One region of the Streptomyces sp. AM 4-1-1 genome, then DNA from elsewhere that is predicted to be linked to it. Evidence: riboswitches for the same ligand, from Rfam matches in the RefSeq annotation. Region 1 holds a riboswitch; the other holds the start of a gene.
The links. Region 1 has a riboswitch for S-adenosylmethionine ahead of thrC (threonine synthase). Riboswitches for the same ligand answer to the same signal wherever they lie in the genome.
Positions count from the first base shown of each region.

Region 2: linked by a shared signal. The riboswitch ahead of PZB75_RS06145 (aminotransferase class V-fold PLP-dependent enzyme) and the one ahead of thrC (threonine synthase) in region 1 are both predicted to bind S-adenosylmethionine.

Region 1 is NZ_CP119145.1:4,355,795-4,364,380, reverse strand. Features, by position in the region: gene groL (chaperonin GroEL) at 1-935, opposite strand, end outside; gene PZB75_RS18450 (cold-shock protein) at 1,340-1,546, opposite strand; gene PZB75_RS18445 (MoaD/ThiS family protein) at 2,051-2,329, opposite strand; gene thrC (threonine synthase) at 2,380-3,672, opposite strand; SAM riboswitch class I at 3,688-3,814, opposite strand; gene PZB75_RS18435 (glucosyl-3-phosphoglycerate synthase) at 3,967-4,941, shown strand; gene PZB75_RS18430 (trehalose-6-phosphate synthase) at 4,986-6,383, shown strand; gene map (type I methionyl aminopeptidase) at 6,561-7,328, opposite strand; partial or broken gene PZB75_RS18420 (flavoprotein) at 7,627-7,692, shown strand; partial or broken gene PZB75_RS18415 (flavoprotein) at 7,775-8,345, shown strand; gene otsB (trehalose-phosphatase) at 8,451-8,586, opposite strand, start outside.
Region 2 is NZ_CP119145.1:1,476,272-1,484,857, reverse strand. Features, by position in the region: gene PZB75_RS06165 (c-type cytochrome) at 1-637, shown strand, start outside; gene PZB75_RS06160 (Rieske 2Fe-2S domain-containing protein) at 634-1,686, shown strand; gene PZB75_RS06155 (cytochrome bc complex cytochrome b subunit) at 1,683-3,332, shown strand; gene trpD (anthranilate phosphoribosyltransferase) at 3,458-4,522, shown strand; SAM riboswitch class IV at 4,610-4,727, shown strand; gene PZB75_RS06145 (aminotransferase class V-fold PLP-dependent enzyme) at 4,894-6,273, shown strand; gene PZB75_RS06140 (Lrp/AsnC ligand binding domain-containing protein) at 6,408-6,689, opposite strand; gene PZB75_RS06135 (rhomboid family intramembrane serine protease) at 6,686-7,423, opposite strand; gene PZB75_RS06130 (hypothetical protein) at 7,601-7,843, shown strand; gene PZB75_RS06125 (NYN domain-containing protein) at 7,886-8,586, shown strand, end outside.

The DNA of each region.
Region 1 (8,586 bases):
AGCCCGGCGTTCTCCAGCTTGAGGCCGACCTCCTCGGAGATGACCGTGCCGCCCGTGAGGATGGCGATGTCACCGAGCATGGCCTTGCGGCGGTCGCCGAAGCCCGGAGCCTTGACGGCGACGGACTTGAAGGTGCCACGGATCTTGTTGACGACCAGCGTCGACAGGGCCTCGCCCTCGACGTCCTCCGCGATGATCAGCAGGGGCTTGCCCGACTGCATGACCTTCTCCAGCAGCGGAAGGAGGTCCTTCACGTTGCTGATCTTGGAGTTGACGATGAGGATGTACGGGTCGTCGAGCGACGACTCCATGCGCTCCATGTCGGTGGCGAAGTACGCCGAGATGTAGCCCTTGTCGAAGCGCATGCCCTCGGTGAGCTCAAGCTCCAGACCGAAGGTCTGCGACTCCTCGACGGTGATGACGCCTTCCTTGCCGACCTTGTCCATCGCCTCGGCGATGAGCTCGCCGATCTGCGTGTCGGCGGCGGAGATGGAGGCGGTCGAAGCGATCTGCTCCTTGGTCTCCACGTCCTTGGCCTGCTCCAGCAGGGCGGCGGAGACGGCCTCGACGGCCTTCTCGATGCCGCGCTTGAGGGCCATCGGGTTGGCACCGGCAGCGACGTTGCGAAGGCCCTCACGGACGAGCGCCTGCGCGAGAACGGTGGCGGTGGTCGTACCGTCGCCGGCGACGTCGTCCGTCTTCTTGGCGACCTCCTTGACCAGCTCCGCACCGATCTTCTCGTACGGGTCCTCGAGCTCGATCTCCTTGGCGATGGAAACACCATCGTTGGTGATCGTGGGGGCGCCCCACTTCTTTTCGAGGACGACGTTCCGGCCCTTGGGGCCGAGGGTCACCTTGACGGCGTCGGCGAGCTGGTTCATCCCGCGCTCGAGGCCGCGCCGCGCTTCCTCATCGAACGCGATGATCTTGGCCATGTGAAGTGGTCCTCCCAGAGGGTCCCTCCCATGTCAATGCCATGGGGGAAGGGGTGGATTGCTCCGGACCGTGTGGCGCCCGCGACGGACGGCCTGCGTGCCCGACGGTTCCTTGCCCCGCCTGGCCTGCGGGCCTCACCGACCCGGTCCTTCTGTCACTCTCAACGTCAGAGTGCTAACGCCAATGATTAGCACTCGACCCCTTCGAGTGCAAGCAGCCGTTCCTGTTTGTGGACAGATGCGCGGCCGTTTCCCGGGCCCGCGCGGCCGGAAACACGCGCTGCCCGGCGGGCGCGGTGACGGAGACGGGACGGGCGCACGCGGACGCGCGGAGGGCTCGTACCCTGGGGTACGAGCCCTCCGTGCGTGAGAGATGTGGTGACCGACGACCGGCCGCGGCCGGCTCAGCCGACAGCGAGCTTGACCATGTCGGCCTGGGGCCCCTTCTGGCCCTGCGAGATCTCGAATTCAACTCGCTGACCCTCTTCGAGGGTGCGGTATCCGTCCATCTGGATCGCGCTGTAGTGGACGAAAACATCCGCACCACCGTCGACCGCGATGAAGCCGTACCCCTTCTCCGCGTTGAACCACTTGACGGTGCCCTGAGCCATGCCTAACTCCCCTATTACTGGCCCTTGCACGGAATCCGCACTTCGCGGACCCGGGTCAGACCTGACACCCTCCGAACAAGAGAGGGTGTGCGCCGGAACGCGTCGACCGCGGCCGAATGTATCTGCCCAACTGCCCTCTGCAACAGGTCAATCCGACGAGAATTCTGGGCACGGGCGAACACCCGAAACAAGGGGAATTCGTGAGGACTCAGGGCAACCCGGGCCAGACAAAGGCCACTTAGCACTCAATGGGGTCGCGCACTTTGGCTGCTTCTTGTCGTACGGCGGCGCAATCACATGCGCGGACGCCGCGAGCAGCGGAGGGGGCTACCCACACTCTACCCCTCTCAACCATGCGAATTGCCCCCTCCGTCAGTTGCTCGGAGAGGGCAATCCAATGATCGGACATGTGCGACCGGACACGATTGGTCAGTTATGAGAGATCAGATATCGACGATCACATGGCGGCCGGTCCGGTGATGATCTTCCGGTATTACGGGGATGTCAGCAGCCGCCCGCTACGGCCGGAATGATCGAAATGCCCGCGCCGTCCGGGGTGACGGCGTCGAGGCCGCCCTCGAAGCGGACGTCGTCGTCGTTCACGTACACGTTGACGAAGCGGCGCAGCTTGCCCTGCTCGTCCAGCACGCGGGCGGCGATGCCCGGGTGGTTCCGCTCCAGGGACTCGATGACCTGGGACAGGTTCTCGCCCTCGGCGGGGACCTCCGACCGGCCGCCCGTGTAGGTACGGAGAATGGTGGGGATGCGGACCTTGACGCTCATGAGGGGTGCCTTCCTGGGATCTCGGGGGTCGTCGTCGTGCGGCGGCGGGCTCAGGCGCTGCCGAGGCCCGCGTCGCGGAACGCGTCCAGGCTCGGCCGGATCGTGGCGCTCAGGCCGGTCGTCGGGGAGACGGCGTCCAGCGTCTTCAGCCCGTCCCCGGTGTTCAGGACGACGGTGGTGAGCGTCGGGTCGAGCACACCGGCCTCGATCAGCTTCTTGGTGACACCGACCGTCACTCCGCCCGCGGTCTCCGCGAAGATGCCCTCGGTGCGGGCCAGCAGCTTGATCGCGTCCACGATCTGCTCGTCGTCGACGTCCTCGACCGCGCCGCCGGTCCGGCGCGCGATGTCCAGGACGTACGGGCCGTCCGCCGGGTTGCCGATCGCCAGGGACTTGGCGATGGTGTTCGGCTTCTGCGGGCGCACCACGTCGTGACCGGCCTTGAAGGCGGCGGAGACCGGGGAGCAGCCCTCGGCCTGGGCTCCGAAGATCTTGTACGGCTTGTCCTCGACCAGGCCGAGCTTGATCAGCTCCTGGAGCCCCTTGTCGATCTTGGTGAGCTGCGATCCGGACGCGATCGGGATGACGATCTGGTCGGGCAGCCGCCAGCCCAGCTGCTCGCAGATCTCGTACGCCAGGGTCTTGGAGCCCTCGCCGTAGTACGGGCGGAGGTTGACGTTGACGAAGCCCCAGCCCTCGCCGAGCGGGTCGCCGATCAGTTCCGAGCAGAAGCGGTTGACGTCGTCGTAGTTGCCCTCGATGCCGACCAGCTCACCGCCGTACACCGCGGCCATGACGACCTTGCCCTGCTCCAGGTCGTGCGGGATGAACACGCAGGAGCGGAAGCCGGCGCGGGCGGCCGCGGCTCCCACCGCGCCCGCGAGGTTGCCCGTGGAGGAGCAGGAGAGGGTGGTGAAACCGAAGGCGCGGGCGGCCTCGACGGCGATCGCCACGACCCGGTCCTTGAAGGAGTGGGTCGGGTTGCCCGAGTCGTCCTTGACGTACAGGGCGCCGGTGACGCCCAGCTCGCGGGCCAGGTTGTCGGCCTTGACCAGCTTGGTGAAGCCGGGGTTGATGTTCGGCTTCCCGGCGACGTCGGCCGGAACGGGAAGCAGCGGCGCGTACCGCCAGATGTTGTCGGGCCCTTCCGCGATGCGCTTCTTCAGCTCATCGGGGCTGCCGGTCGGCAGGTCGTACGCCACTTCGAGCGGCCCGAAACAGGACGCACAGGCGAAAAGGGGACCGAGTTCGAATCGCTCGCCGCACTCGCGGCAGGAGAGGGCTGCGGCGGGACCGAGGTCCACGGAAGAATCGATGTTCGTTGCGACAGTCTGCACAGCCATGATGGCGAGGCCCTTTCCTCATCTTCCTCGTGACGCGTTTCGCCACGAGACGGAATTGGCACCTACCCCACCGACCTTCGCGGTCGGCAGGAGGGTTGCCGGGGCTTCAACGGGCCGTTCCCTCTGCCCCTCTGGATGAGCGGTATGGCACTGGACCATGGATCCAGGCGTTTTTTCGCGGAACGACCCCGACATGCGACGGTGATCCGCGTTGTTCAAGACTGTAACCGAAGCACTGGACTGTTGAGATAGTCGTCCGAACCGCGAGATGCGTCACATAAGGGAGTTCCGACCGTGCTGGAAGAGGTGGAACGCTGGCTGACCAGGCGTTCCTGGTCGGCCGACGAGCGTCCGGCGCAGCGGCTCCCGGCCGCCAAGGCGCGGGCCGAGTCGGCCGGCCCGAGGGGCGCGGGGGGCGGCGCCACCGTGAGCGTCGTGCTGCCCGCGCTGAACGAGGAGGCGACGGTCGGCGCGATCGTCGCCACGATCCGGCGCGAGCTGATGGAGAACATCCCGCTGGTCGACGAGCTGGTGGTGATCGACTCGGGTTCGACGGACGCGACCGCCGAGGTGGCCAGGCGGGCCGGCGCCCGGGTCGTGCACCGGGACACGATCCTGCCCCGGCTGCCCGCGTCCCCCGGCAAGGGCGAGGTCCTGTGGCGGTCACTCCTGGTCACCAGTGGGGACATCGTCTGTTTCGTCGACGCCGATCTGCGGGAGTTCTCCGCGGACTTCGTCTCCGGCATCGTCGGCCCGCTGCTCACGGACCCCGAGGTGCAGTTCGTGAAGGCCATGTACGACCGTCCGCTGGGTGACGAGGCGGGCCAGGGCGGTCGCGTCACCGAACTGGTGGCCCGGCCGCTGCTCAATCTGCACTGGCCGCGGCTGGCCGGGTTCGTGCAGCCGCTGGGCGGCGAGTACGCGGTCCGGCGGTCCCTCCTCGAACGGCTGCCCTTCCCGGTCGGTTACGGAGTGGAGCTGGGCCTCCTCGTCGACGCCCTGCACACCGTCGGTCTGGACGCGCTGGCGCAGGTCGACGTCGGGGTCCGCAAACACCGCCACCAGGACGGCCGGGCGCTGGGCCGGATGGCGGCGGCGATCTACCGGACGGCACAACTGCGCCTTTCCCGGGGCTCGTTGGTACGCCCGGAGATCACGCAGTTCGAGCGGGGCGAGCACGGATTCGTACCGCGTACCTACCCCGTGGACACCGAGGAACGGCCGCCGATGCTGGAGATGCCGGAGTACCGATCGCGCCACGCGGCGTGACGTGGGACGTTTGGGTGGAGCAGGTTCGGGCTAGGTTCGGTGACATGGTCTCCGAGCACGCCAAGGCACAGGTACTCGTCGCGTCCAACCGCGGCCCCGTCTCGTACACACTGCGCGACGACGGTGAGCTGGACTCGAAGCGGGGCGGGGGCGGGCTGGTGTCCGGCCTGTCGGCGATCGGCTCGGACGCCGACTCGCTGTGGGTGTGCGCGGCGCTCGGCGAGGGCGACCGCGAGGCGGTCGTGCGCGGGATCGGCGAGCCGGGTGTCCGGATGCTCGACATCGACCCCGAGGTGCACGCCGACGCGTACAACGGCATCGCGAACTCCGTGCTGTGGTTCGTCCACCACCTGCTCTACCAGACCCCGATGGAGCCGGTGTTCGACGCCCGGTTCCGGCGGCGGTGGGCGTCGTACGAGGCGTACAACCGGGCCTTCGCCGATGCGCTCGCCGAGGAGGCCGCCGAGGGCGCCTCGGTGCTGGTGCAGGACTACCACCTGTCGCTGGTGCCGGGGATGCTCCGGGAGCTGCGCCCCGACCTGCGGATCGGGCACTTCTCGCACACCCCGTGGGCGCCCGTCGACTACTTCCGGCTGCTGCCCGACGACATCGCCGAACAGCTGCTGCGCGGCATCCTGGGCGCGGACCGGGCGGCGTTCCTGACCCGGCGCTGGGCCGACGCGTTCATCAGCTGCTGCACGGAGATCCTGGGCGGCACGGGCGGCACCAGGATCGGGGTGCACGGCCTCGGCGCGGACGCGGACTTCCTGCGCAGGCGCGCGCACGAGCCGGACGTGGACCAGCGGATGGCGGCGCTGCGCGAGGAGATCGGGGGCGACGCCGACCGCAAGGTGATCGTGCGGGTGGACCGCACGGAGCTGTCGAAGAACATCGTGCGCGGCCTCCACGCCTTCCGCCAGCTCCTCGACGAGCACCCCGAGTGGCACGGGCGGGTGACGCACGTGGCGTTCGCGTATCCGTCGCGGCAGGACCTGGCGGTGTACCGCGACTACACCTCACAGGTGGAGTCGGTGGCCGCGCAGATCAACGCCCGGTACGCGGCGCCCGGCTGGATGCCGGTCCTGCTGCACGTCAAGGACGACTTCGCACGTTCCCTCGCGGCGTACCGGCTGGCGGACGTGGCCCTGGTCAACCCGATCCGCGACGGCATGAACCTCGTCGCGAAGGAGGTCCCGGTGGTCTCGGACGACGGCTGTGTGCTGGTGCTGTCGCGCGAGGCGGGGGCGTACGAGGAGCTGGGCGACGACGCGATCGTGGTGAACCCGTACGACGTCTCCGCCACGGCCGACGCCCTGCACGAGGCACTGCTGATGGACGACACCGAGCGGGCGTCGCGCACCGAACGGCTGGCCGCCGCGTCGACGGCGCTGCCGCCGCAGCAGTGGTTCCTGGATCAGCTGGAGGCGCTGCGCAAGGAGTGACGGGGGTGACGGGGTGACGGTCGAGCGTCCTGTGTGCGCCGACGCGCGATCCGCTCCGCGGTCAAGGCGCGTGGCCGCCCGCACGGGCGCTCGACGCCGGTGGGAGCCTGTGTCCGCCGCCCGTTCGTCCCGGGAGAGGCCGCCATCGTCCGCCGACGCGTGTGAGCGGGTTCGAGGTCACGGCAGGGTGAGGATGCGGGGACCGTCCCGGGTGATGGCGACGGTGTGTTCGATGTGGGCGGCCCGGCTGCCGTCGATCGTGCGCAGGGTCCATCCGTCGGGGTCGGTGCGGTAGTCGTCGCGTCCTCCGGCCATGAGCATGGGTTCGATGGCGAGGGTGAGGCCGTGGCGCAGGGCGAAGCCGCGGCCGGGCCGTCCGTGGTTGGGGACGTAGGGGTCTTCGTGCATCTGACGGCCGATGCCGTGGCCGCCGAAGTCGGCCGGCATGCCGCAGCGAGCGGTGCGGGCGACGGTGTTGACGGCGTGGGAGATGTCCCCGATGCGGTGGCCGACGGTGGCGGCGGCGATGCCGGCGTCCAGTGCCCGCTGGGTGGCGGCGATGAGTTCCAGATCGGCGGGACGGGGGGTGCCGACGGTGAAGCTGATCGCGGCGTCGCCGGTCCAGCCGTCGAGTTCGGCCCCGCAGTCGATGCTGACCAGATCGCCGTCGCGCAGGCGGTAGTCGTCGGGGATGCCGTGCACGAGGGCGTCGTTGACGGAGGCGCAGATCACCCCCGGGAAGGGGGTGGGGGCGAAGGAGGGCTGGTAGCCCAGGAACGGAGAGCGCGCCCCGGCCTTGGTCAGGACGGTGCGGGCGGCTTCGTCGAGCTCGCGCAGGCGGACCCCCACGGCTGCGGATCGGCGGGCGGCCGCGAGGGCCTGGGCCACGACGCGTCCGGCCTCACGCATCGTCTCCAGTGCCGTGTCGGTCTTGATCTCCACCATGGTCGTGACTCCCTGCGATGCGACGTCCCCAATACTTATACCGGTATTAGTATCACGGACATAGTGGAAGTCTCTCTGGGGTCGCGAGAGCGCCGACACGGGGAGCGGTCCGGGGCCGTGCCCCGCGAGGGCCGGCGGTGATCGCGGCACGATGGATGTGGCAGCGGTGGCCGGGAGTCGGCTGCCGACAGGGTTGTCCGGGGACGTCGCCGTACGCTGCGTGGACCGCACCACTTCAGCCGTCGACCGGCAGTTCGCGAGTGAGCGACCAGCCCGCCCCCGGACCGAGAAGCCGTTCCTGTACGTCGTCGTGTGCGCGGCCGGAATCGCCGACGACGCCGGCGAGCTGATCACGGCCGCCCAGCGGGCCACGGCCTTTCGTTCGGGTCAGGCCGGATCAGGGAGCGGGCTCCGCTGCCGTGCGCCGCAAGGCGGAGGAGGGAGTCATGGCGGGTCATGGCGGAGCCGTGCCGACCGACGGCAACGCCGCGAGATGTGTTGCCGGAGCCCGCGAGCCCGGCCCGACCCGAACGAAAGGCCCAAACTGGGAGGTGGGTGTCGTCGCCACCCCGCAGGGCCTCGGCTTCATCGACACGGCGGCGGTCGAGGAGCAGACCGGATACCCGATCCGCTCGGCCTCGCGCGCGCCGGGCGAGCCTCGACCGCTGCCGCCCCGGACGCCGTCGCGGTGGCCACGGCCACCTTCGACACGATCGACACACGATCAACAAGTGGGCCGCCGGGGCGTTCGACACCCTGGCCCTGGCCCTGGCCCTGGGCATCCTGTGCGAGGCCCACGGCTTCGGCGTCCCGACGGCGGTCCTGCCGTACCTGAACGCGGCCCAGGCCGTCCGGACCGCCTATCGGCTGAGCCCGGACCGGCTGAGCGGGACGGGCGTCCTGATCAGCTCGCGAAAGACCCACGAACCCGGAACCGGTGGCCGTCCGGACCGCTTCCGCCGGGAGGCGGCGCTGGAACCGCTCACACCGCTCACACTCTGGCCGTTCGGCCCCTGACCGCTCGGCCCCGCCTGATCGGCGCCGCCCGGCTCGTGACAGCCCCACTGCGGAGGGGTGACGAGCGAAGGGGCCGTAGCCGGGGCAGAAGGCCGCCGTTGATGATCAGTTGCTGTCGGACATGACCCCGGCCAGGGCCGACAGGAAGTCGACGACGGCGGGCGGGCCGGAGAGCAGCAGGTCCGCCCGGTCCGCCAGTTCGGGCACCTCGGCGCTGCCGCTGCACACCAGCAGGCCAGGG
Region 2 (8,586 bases), 2.9 Mb from region 1:
CGGTTGCGCCAGCTGCCACGGAACCGGCGGTCAGGGCACCACCGACGGGCCACTCCTGGTCGGCGTGGGCTCGGCCGCCGTCGACTTCCAGGTCGGTACGGGCCGCATGCCCGCGCAGCAGCCGGGCGCCCAGGTACCGAAGAAGAAGGTCATCTACACGCAGCCCGAGATCGACCAGCTCGCGGCGTACGTCGCGTCGCTCGGCGCCGGTCCGATCACGCCGACCGACAAGCAGGTCAGCCCCGAGGGCGCGGACATCGCCAAGGGCGGTGAGCTGTTCCGCACCAACTGCGCCCAGTGCCACAACTTCACCGGCAAGGGCGGCGCGCTGACGCACGGCAAGTACGCCCCGAGCCTGGAAGGCGTCTCCCCGAAGCACCTCTACGAGGCCATGCAGACCGGCCCGCAGAGCATGCCCTCCTTCCCCGACACGACGATGCCGGAGAAGGAGAAGAAGGACATCATCGCGTACGTCCAGACGGTGAACGGTTCGGACACCGCGAGCCCCGGGGGCCTGTCCCTGGGCGGCCTCGGTCCCGTCAGCGAGGGTCTTTTCGGCTGGATCTTCGGGCTGGGTGGACTGATCGCAGTTGCCGTCTGGGTCGCGGCCCACACCGCTAAGGCCAAGAAGTCATGAGTAGCCAAGAGAATCCAGAAGAGAACCTGCCCGCTGAGCAGGACCCCGCGCACGGCGCGGTAGAGGGCGCGGGCGATCCGTTCGCCGACCCGGGGCTGCCGGCCCACCAGCCGCGCATCCAGGACATCGACGAACGGGCCGCGAAGCGGTCCGAGCGCACGGTCGCGCTCCTGTTCACGCTGTCCATGCTGGCGACGGTCGGCTTCATCGCCTCCTACGTCATCTTCCCGGTCGACAAGATCGTGTTCATCTGGCCGTTCGGCCACGTGAGCGCGCTCAACTTCTCGCTCGGGCTGACCCTGGGCGTGGCGCTCTTCGCGATCGGCGCCGGAGCCGTCCACTGGGCGCGCACCCTGATGTCCGACGTGGAAGTGGCCGACGAGCGGCACCCGATCGCGGCCGAGCCCGAGGTCAGGTCCAAGGTCCTCGCCGACTTCAAGGCCGGCGCCGAGGAGTCCGCCTTCGGCCGCCGCAAGCTGATCCGGAACACCATGTTCGGCGCGCTGGCCCTGGTGCCGCTCTCCGGTGTGGTGCTGCTGCGCGACCTCGGTCCGCTGCCGGAGAAGAAGCTCCGCTCCACCCTGTGGGCGAAGGGCAAGCAGCTCGTCAACATGAACACGATGCAGCCGCTGCGCCCCGAGGACGTCGCCGTCGGTTCGCTGACCTTCGCCATGCCCGAGGGCCTGGAGGAGGACGCGCACGACTTCCAGACGCAGATCGCCAAGGCCGCACTGATGATCGTCCGCATCGAGCCGGAGAACATCAAGGACAAGCGTGAGCGCGAGTGGGCCCACGAGGGAATCGTGGCCTTCTCGAAGATCTGCACCCACGTCGGCTGCCCGATCAGCCTGTACGAGCAGCAGACGCACCACGTGCTCTGCCCGTGCCACCAGTCCACCTTCGACCTCTCCGACGGCGCCCGCGTCATCTTCGGTCCGGCCGGCCACGCCCTTCCGCAGCTGCGGATCGGTGTGAACAGCGAGGGCAACCTCGAGGCGCTCGGGGACTTCGAAGAGCCCGTCGGTCCTGCCTTCTGGGAGCGCGGATGAGTACTGCGACATCGAACACGCCCGCCGCGGACGCGGCGGACAACCGCAAGGCACCCGCCGGTGAGCGGGTTGCCGACTGGGCGGACGGGCGGCTCGGGATCTACTCCCTGGCCAAGTCCAACATGCGCAAGATCTTCCCGGACCACTGGTCCTTCATGCTGGGCGAGATCTGCCTCTACAGCTTCATCATCATCATCCTCACGGGTGTGTATCTGACGCTGTTCTTCCACCCCAGCATGAACGAGGTCGTGTACCACGGCCCGTACGAGCCCATGCAGGGCATCCGGATGTCCGAGGCGTACGCGTCGACGCTGAACATCAGCTTCGACGTCCGCGGTGGTCTGCTGGTCCGGCAGATCCACCACTGGGCCGCGGTCATCTTCCTCGCCGGCATGTTCGTGCACATGATGCGCGTCTTCTTCACCGGCGCGTTCCGCAAGCCGCGTGAGATCAACTGGCTGTTCGGCTTCCTGCTGTTCGTCCTCGGCATGTTCACCGGTTTCACCGGCTACTCGCTCCCGGACGACCTGCTCTCGGGCACCGGTGTCCGCTTCACCCAGGGCGCGATCCTGTCGGTGCCGATCGTCGGCACCTACATCTCGATGTTCCTGTTCGGCGGGGAGTTCCCGGGCGGCGACTTCATCGCCCGGTTCTACTCGATCCACATCCTGCTGCTGCCGGGCATCATGCTCGGGCTGCTGGTGGCGCACCTGATCCTGGTCTTCTACCACAAGCACACGCAGTTCGCGGGCCCCGGCCGTACGAACAAGAACGTCGTCGGCATGCCGCTGCTCCCGGTGTACATGGCCAAGGCCGGCGGCTTCTTCTTCCTGGTCTTCGGCTTCATCGCGATCATCGCGGCGATCGCCTCGATCAACCCGATCTGGGGGATCGGCCCCTACCGGCCGGACCAGGTGTCGACGGGCGCCCAGCCGGACTGGTACATGGGCTTCGCCGAGGGCTTCGTCCGTGTGATGCCGGGCTGGGAGATCAACCTCTGGGGCCACACGCTGGTCCTGGGCGTGTTCATCCCGCTGGTGATCTTCGGTGTGGTGCTGGGAGCGCTCGCGCTCTGGCCGTTCATCGAGTCCTGGATCACCGGGGACAAGCGCGAGCACCACATCCTGGACCGTCCGCGCAACGCTCCGACCCGCACCTCGCTCGGTGTGGCCTGGGTGACGATCTACTTCGTCATGCTGATCGGTGGCGGCAACGACATCTGGGCGACCCACTTCCATCTGTCGATCAACGCGATCACCTGGTTCGTCCGGGTCGCCTTCTTCGTCGGACCGGTGCTCGCCTTCGTCGCCACCCGGCGGATCTGCCTCGGTCTTCAGCGTCGCGACCGGGAGAAGGTGCTGCACGGACGTGAGTCCGGCATCATCAAGCGCCTGCCGCACGGTGAGTTCGTCGAGATCCACGAGCCGCTCAGCCCGGGGCAGCTGCACACGCTCACCGCGCACGAGCAGTACACGCCCGAGGAGATCGGCGCGATCGTCGACGAGAACGGTGTCGAGCGCAAGGCGTCGTCGGTCCGCAAGCTCCGGGTCAGGCTCAGCAAGAGCCTGTACGGCGAGGACGCGCAGATCCCCAAGCCCACCACCGAGGAGTACAAGGAGATCACCAGCGGCCACGGTCACCACTGATCGCTTGAACTGAACGCCACAGCCGGAGCCCCGTCCATTCGCTGGACGGGGCTCTTCGCTGTCCCGGACGCTGGATAGGGTGGGGGCCGATCCTTCTATCGGCTGTGGACCCCCAGGAGCGGACCATGAACGTTGTGACCCCGGTCGGCGGCGACAGCGTGGCGGCCCGGTCCTGGCCCGGCGTGCTGAACCCCCTGCTGCGCGGCGAGGACCTGAGCGCGGACGACACCGCGTGGGCGATGAACCGCATCATGAGCGGCGAGGCGACGGACGCGCAGATCGCCGGCTTCGCCGTCGCGCTGCGCGCCAAGGGAGAGACCGTCGGCGAGGTCTCGGGACTCGTCAGGGCGATGTACGAGCACGCCCACACCATCGAAGTGCCGGGCCGGACGGTCGACATCGTCGGTACCGGCGGCGACCTGGCCAAGACGGTCAACATCTCCACGATGTCCGCGATCGTCGTCGCGGGCACCGGCGCCAAGGTCGTCAAGCACGGCAACCGCGCCTCGTCGTCGGCGAGCGGTGCCTCCGACGTCCTGGAGAAGCTCGGCGTCAACCTCGAACTGACGCCGCGGCGCGTCGTCGAGGTCGCCGAGGAGGCCGGCATCACCTTCTGCTTCGCGGTGAAGTTCCACCCCGCCCTGAGACACGCGGCCAAGGCCCGCAGGGAGCTGGGCGCGCAGACCACCTTCAACATCCTGGGACCGCTCACCAACCCGGCCCGGGTGCGGTCCCAGGCCATCGGGGTGGCCGATCTGCGGATGGCGCCCATCGTCGCGGGCGTCCTCGCCGAGCGCGGCAACTCCGCGCTGGTCTTCCGGGGCGACGACGGTCTCGACGAGCTGACCACCACCGCCACCTCCCGGGTCTGGACCGTCCGGGACGGCGCGGTGCGCGAGGAGCCGTTCGACCCGCGTGACGTCGGTCTGGCACTGGTACCGGTGGAGTCGCTGCGCGGCGCCGACGCCTCGTACAACGCCGATGTGGCCCGTCGGGTGCTGGCGGGCGAGAAGGGCCCGGTGCGGGACGCGGTGCTGCTCAACACGGCGGCGGCGCTGGTGGCGCTGGACCCGGCCGGGGGCACCCTGAACGAACAGCTCGCCGCCGGGATCGCGCGGGCCGCCGACTCCATCGACACCGGGGCGGCCGAACGGACGCTGGAGCGGTGGGTGGCGGCCAGCAACGCCTGACCGGCACCGGCTTGATCTCGACGAGGCGCGGTTCGAATCCTGGACCGCGCCTTGCGCATGTCCCCATGTGTGGCAAGATGCTGCGCAGGTCATGAGTGACAGCGACTACGGCCCCGGCCCGCTGTCCGGCAACCCTCCGTCCGTGGCGGGGTGCCCCGGGTGAAGACCAGGCCGCAGGCAGCGAGGTCTGCGGCAAGCGCGGACCCCTCGAAGCCTTGGGGTCCTGGTCCTCAGGGAGCCTCTTGTGAGCACGCGAATGCGCTAGGGCCATCGGCCCTCCTCCGCGCACTTTTCTTCCTTTCTCTCTTCCTCCCGCGCTGCCGCGTATCCGCCGGCGCGAGGAATTCGCCTGCCTGTTACGGGAGTTCGCCATGTCTGTCCCCACCGTTGCCGCCGACCGGTCCATTTGCGCCCCGCTGCCCGTTCTGGGACGTGATGTCACCGTTCCGCTCGTCACCGGGGGCGAGGCCGGTTACGCCGCACTCGACTACGCGGCCAGCGCGCCGGCCCTCCAGCGGGTGTGGGACGACATCGCCGCGTACGCCCCGTACTACGGCAGTGTCCACCGGGGTGCCGGATACCTCTCCCAGCTGTCCACCGACCTCTTCGAGAACAGCCGCCGAACGGTCGCCGACTTCCTCGGCTGCCGGCCGGAGGGCGACCAGGTGGTCTTCACCCGGTCGACCACCGACTCGCTCAATCTGCTCGCCGCGGTACTGCCCGCCGGCTGCGAGGTCTTCGTCTTCGAGACCGAGCACCACGCGTCCCTGCTGCCCTGGCGCGATGCCCGCGTGACCTACCTCGACGCCCCCCGTACCCCGGCCCAGGCCGTCGAGACGCTGGAGCGGGCACTCGCCGGCCGCGACCCCTACGGGCCCGCGCTGGTCTGCGTCACCGGCGCCTCCAACGTCACCGGTGAGCTGTGGCCGGTGCGGGAACTGGCCGCCGCGGCCCACGCGCACGGCGCCCGGATCGTGCTGGACGCCGCGCAGCTCGCGCCGCACCACCCGGTGGACATCGCGGAACTGGACGTCGACTGGATCGCCTTCTCCGGACACAAGCTGTACGCGCCGTTCGGTTCCGGAGTGCTCGCGGGCCGCGCCGACTGGCTGAGGGACGCCGAGCCGTACCTCGCGGGCGGCGGAGCCTCGCGCCAGGTCGCCCGGCGCGCCGACGGCGGGGTGGACGTCGAGTGGCACACCACCGCCGCCCGCCACGAGGCCGGTTCGCCCAATGTCATCGGCGTCTACGCCATCGCCTCCGCCTGCCAGGCCCTCACCGAGGCCGGCTTCGAGGGGCTGGTCGCCCGTGAGCAGGCGCTCATCGCCGAGGTCCGCGCGGGCCTCGCGGAGGTCCCCGAGGTCAGGGTGCTCTCGCTGTTCGGCGACGACGCCCCCCGGGTCGGCGTCATCTCCTTCGTCGTCGAGGGATGGAACAGCTCGCACTTCGCCGCCGCGCTCTCCGCGGAGTACGGCATCGGGGTGCGCGACGGTCTGTTCTGCGCGCACCCGCTGGTCCGCACCCTGCTCGGCAGCGACGCCCAGGACCCGGGCGAGTGCGGAGCGCCGGAGGGGGAGCCGGGGGAGCGGTCGCTGAACGCGATCCGGGTGAGCTTCGGCGCCGGCACGCCCGAGGAGCACGTGCGGCGCTTCGTCCGCGCGGTGCGGGAGCTGGTGCGTGACGGTGCCCAGTGGAAGTACCGCACCGAGGGCGGCCGCTGCGTCCCCGACCGGGGAACCGCGCAGCTCTGACCCTGCGGCCGGGGATGACGAACCGGCCGGGGCGGGCGGCGACCCGCTCCCGGCCGGGCGTCACCGACAGCCGGTGCACGGCGGTCCGGTGTACGGACAGTCCGGTGTACGGCGGTCCGTTGTACCGACAGTCGTCAGGCGTCGAGCCCGATGGCGAACGCCGCTTCCAGGTCGTGCTGGGAGTACGTACGGAACGCGACATGCGTGTCCGTGGCCTCGACCCCCGGTACCTTGCTGATCCGGCCGGGGATGATGTCCGCCAGATCGTCGTGCGCGGACACGCGGACGATGGCGATCAGGTCGTACGTACCGGTGACCGAGAAGACTTCGCTGACACTGTCCAGCGCGGCGATCGATTCGGCGATCTCGGGAATCCGGTCCACGCTGGTCTTGATGAGCACGATCGCGGTGATCACGGCTGGCTTTCTCCCTCGGTGGCCGTGGCTGGAGTCCTCACTCTAGCCCCACGCCGGAAACGCCCCCACGCGTAGAGGAAGCCGAGGCCGAAGCCCACCACGTGCGCGAGATAGGCCACCCCGGGACCGCTGCCCGCGCCCCGCGCCGCCAGCCACTGGAGAGCGAACCAGAAGACGAGCACGATCCAGGCGGGAAAGCGCAGCGGCAGGAAGAAGAGGAACGGGAAGAGACTGGTCACCCGGGCCCTGGGGAACAGACAGAGGAACGCGCCGAGCACCGCGGAGATCGCACCGGACGCGCCCACCAGGGTCTGGTCGGAACCGGCGTGCGCCGCCGCGTAGGCGACCAGTGCGAGACAGCCGCTGCCGAGGTAGAAGAGGGCGAACTCGACGTGCCCCATGCGCTCCTCGGTCATCGCCCCGAAGACGTACAGAAAGAGCATGTTGCCGAGCAGGTGCAGCCAGCTCCCGTGCACGAAGAGGGCGGTCAGCGGGGTGAGCGCCGCATGGACCGATCCGTCCCACAGCTCGCCGGGGATCACGCCCCAGCGCTCGAAGTACGCGGTCTGCTCGGCGAGGAGGGCTTCGGTCCGTCCGGAGGAGTTGAAGCCGGAGAGCGGGCTGATCAGGAAGACCAGGCCGCACAGCCCGATCAGGCCGTCGGTGACGGGGGGCCCGCCGGTGGACACCGCGCGTCGCAGTCTGCTGGCCACGCCCCGTCGCCGCTCGGTCATGTCCCAGAGCATGACGCACGGTGGGAGACCCGGACAGAGCGCCTCGCCGTGTTCATGGGTATGCGCGAGGCCGTAGGGTTACGGGGAGGACATCCGCAGTTCGACGGCGCACCGCGGGATACCGATGAGGCGACACATTCGTATGCCGAACGACGGACGACGAAAGAGGACGCAACGATGACGACGGTCCCCCTGCCGACCGATGCTACTCGCTGGCGCTGCACGCTCTGTGGAAATCTCACCCGCTTCGACGTGACCCGGTCGTCCAAGGTCGTGGAATACGTCCATCTGGACCTGGCGGGGAAGTCGAACGTCGAGGAGCGCGAGGTGGTCAGTGAGACCATCGAGTCGGTCCGTTGCCGTTGGTGCAACGCGCTGGATCAGATCGAACTGGTCGACAGGCCGGGTGCCGGCTCCTGACGGAGTCGTGCGCGGACGTATCACGTGATGGGGTGACGGATGGTGGAGCAGCCCGCTAGCGGCGCCGAGTCGGCCGATTCGGCCGACGACGCCGTCGAGGCGCTCGACCGCCCGCTGCCCGAGGGCGTACGGCGGCGGGTCGTCGCGCTGGTCTCGGACGCGTTCGGCGCGCTCACCGTCGGTGAACTCCCGGCGCAGCTGAGACAGTACGCGCGATTCACGCCGAGCAGGCGTGCGAAGTTCGCCGGGAACGCGATGGCGGCGGCGCTGGAGGGCGACGCGGTGTTCCGCCGCCGGATCGGCGAACGGCTGGCGCTGGCCCAGCCCGAGCTGGCGGCGGCGCTGGAGGCCGGTGCGCCGCCGGCCGCCGCCGACCCCCTCGACGTGGCCGCCGCGGCCTATGTGCTGCGGCCGGTCGGCTGGGTGAAGCTGGTGGCCGCGGCGGGCGAGGAGGCCCAGCGGGCCGACGCGGAGCGGATCGACGAGGAGAACCGGCGCGAACTGGAGCGGCTGCGCGAGGAGCTGGGCCAGATCAGGTCGCAGGCGAGGTCCGACACCGAGCGGTTGCGCGCGGAACTCGACGCGGCCCGCAAGGAGACGGACTCGCTCCACCGCAAACTCCGCAGCGCCCTCAGCGACGTGAAGCGGGGCGAGGCCGCGCTGCGGCGCCACCGGGCCGAGACCGAGACCGCACGGGCCGAGGCCGCCGCCCAGCTCTCGGCGGCCGAGAGCGAGTCCCGGCG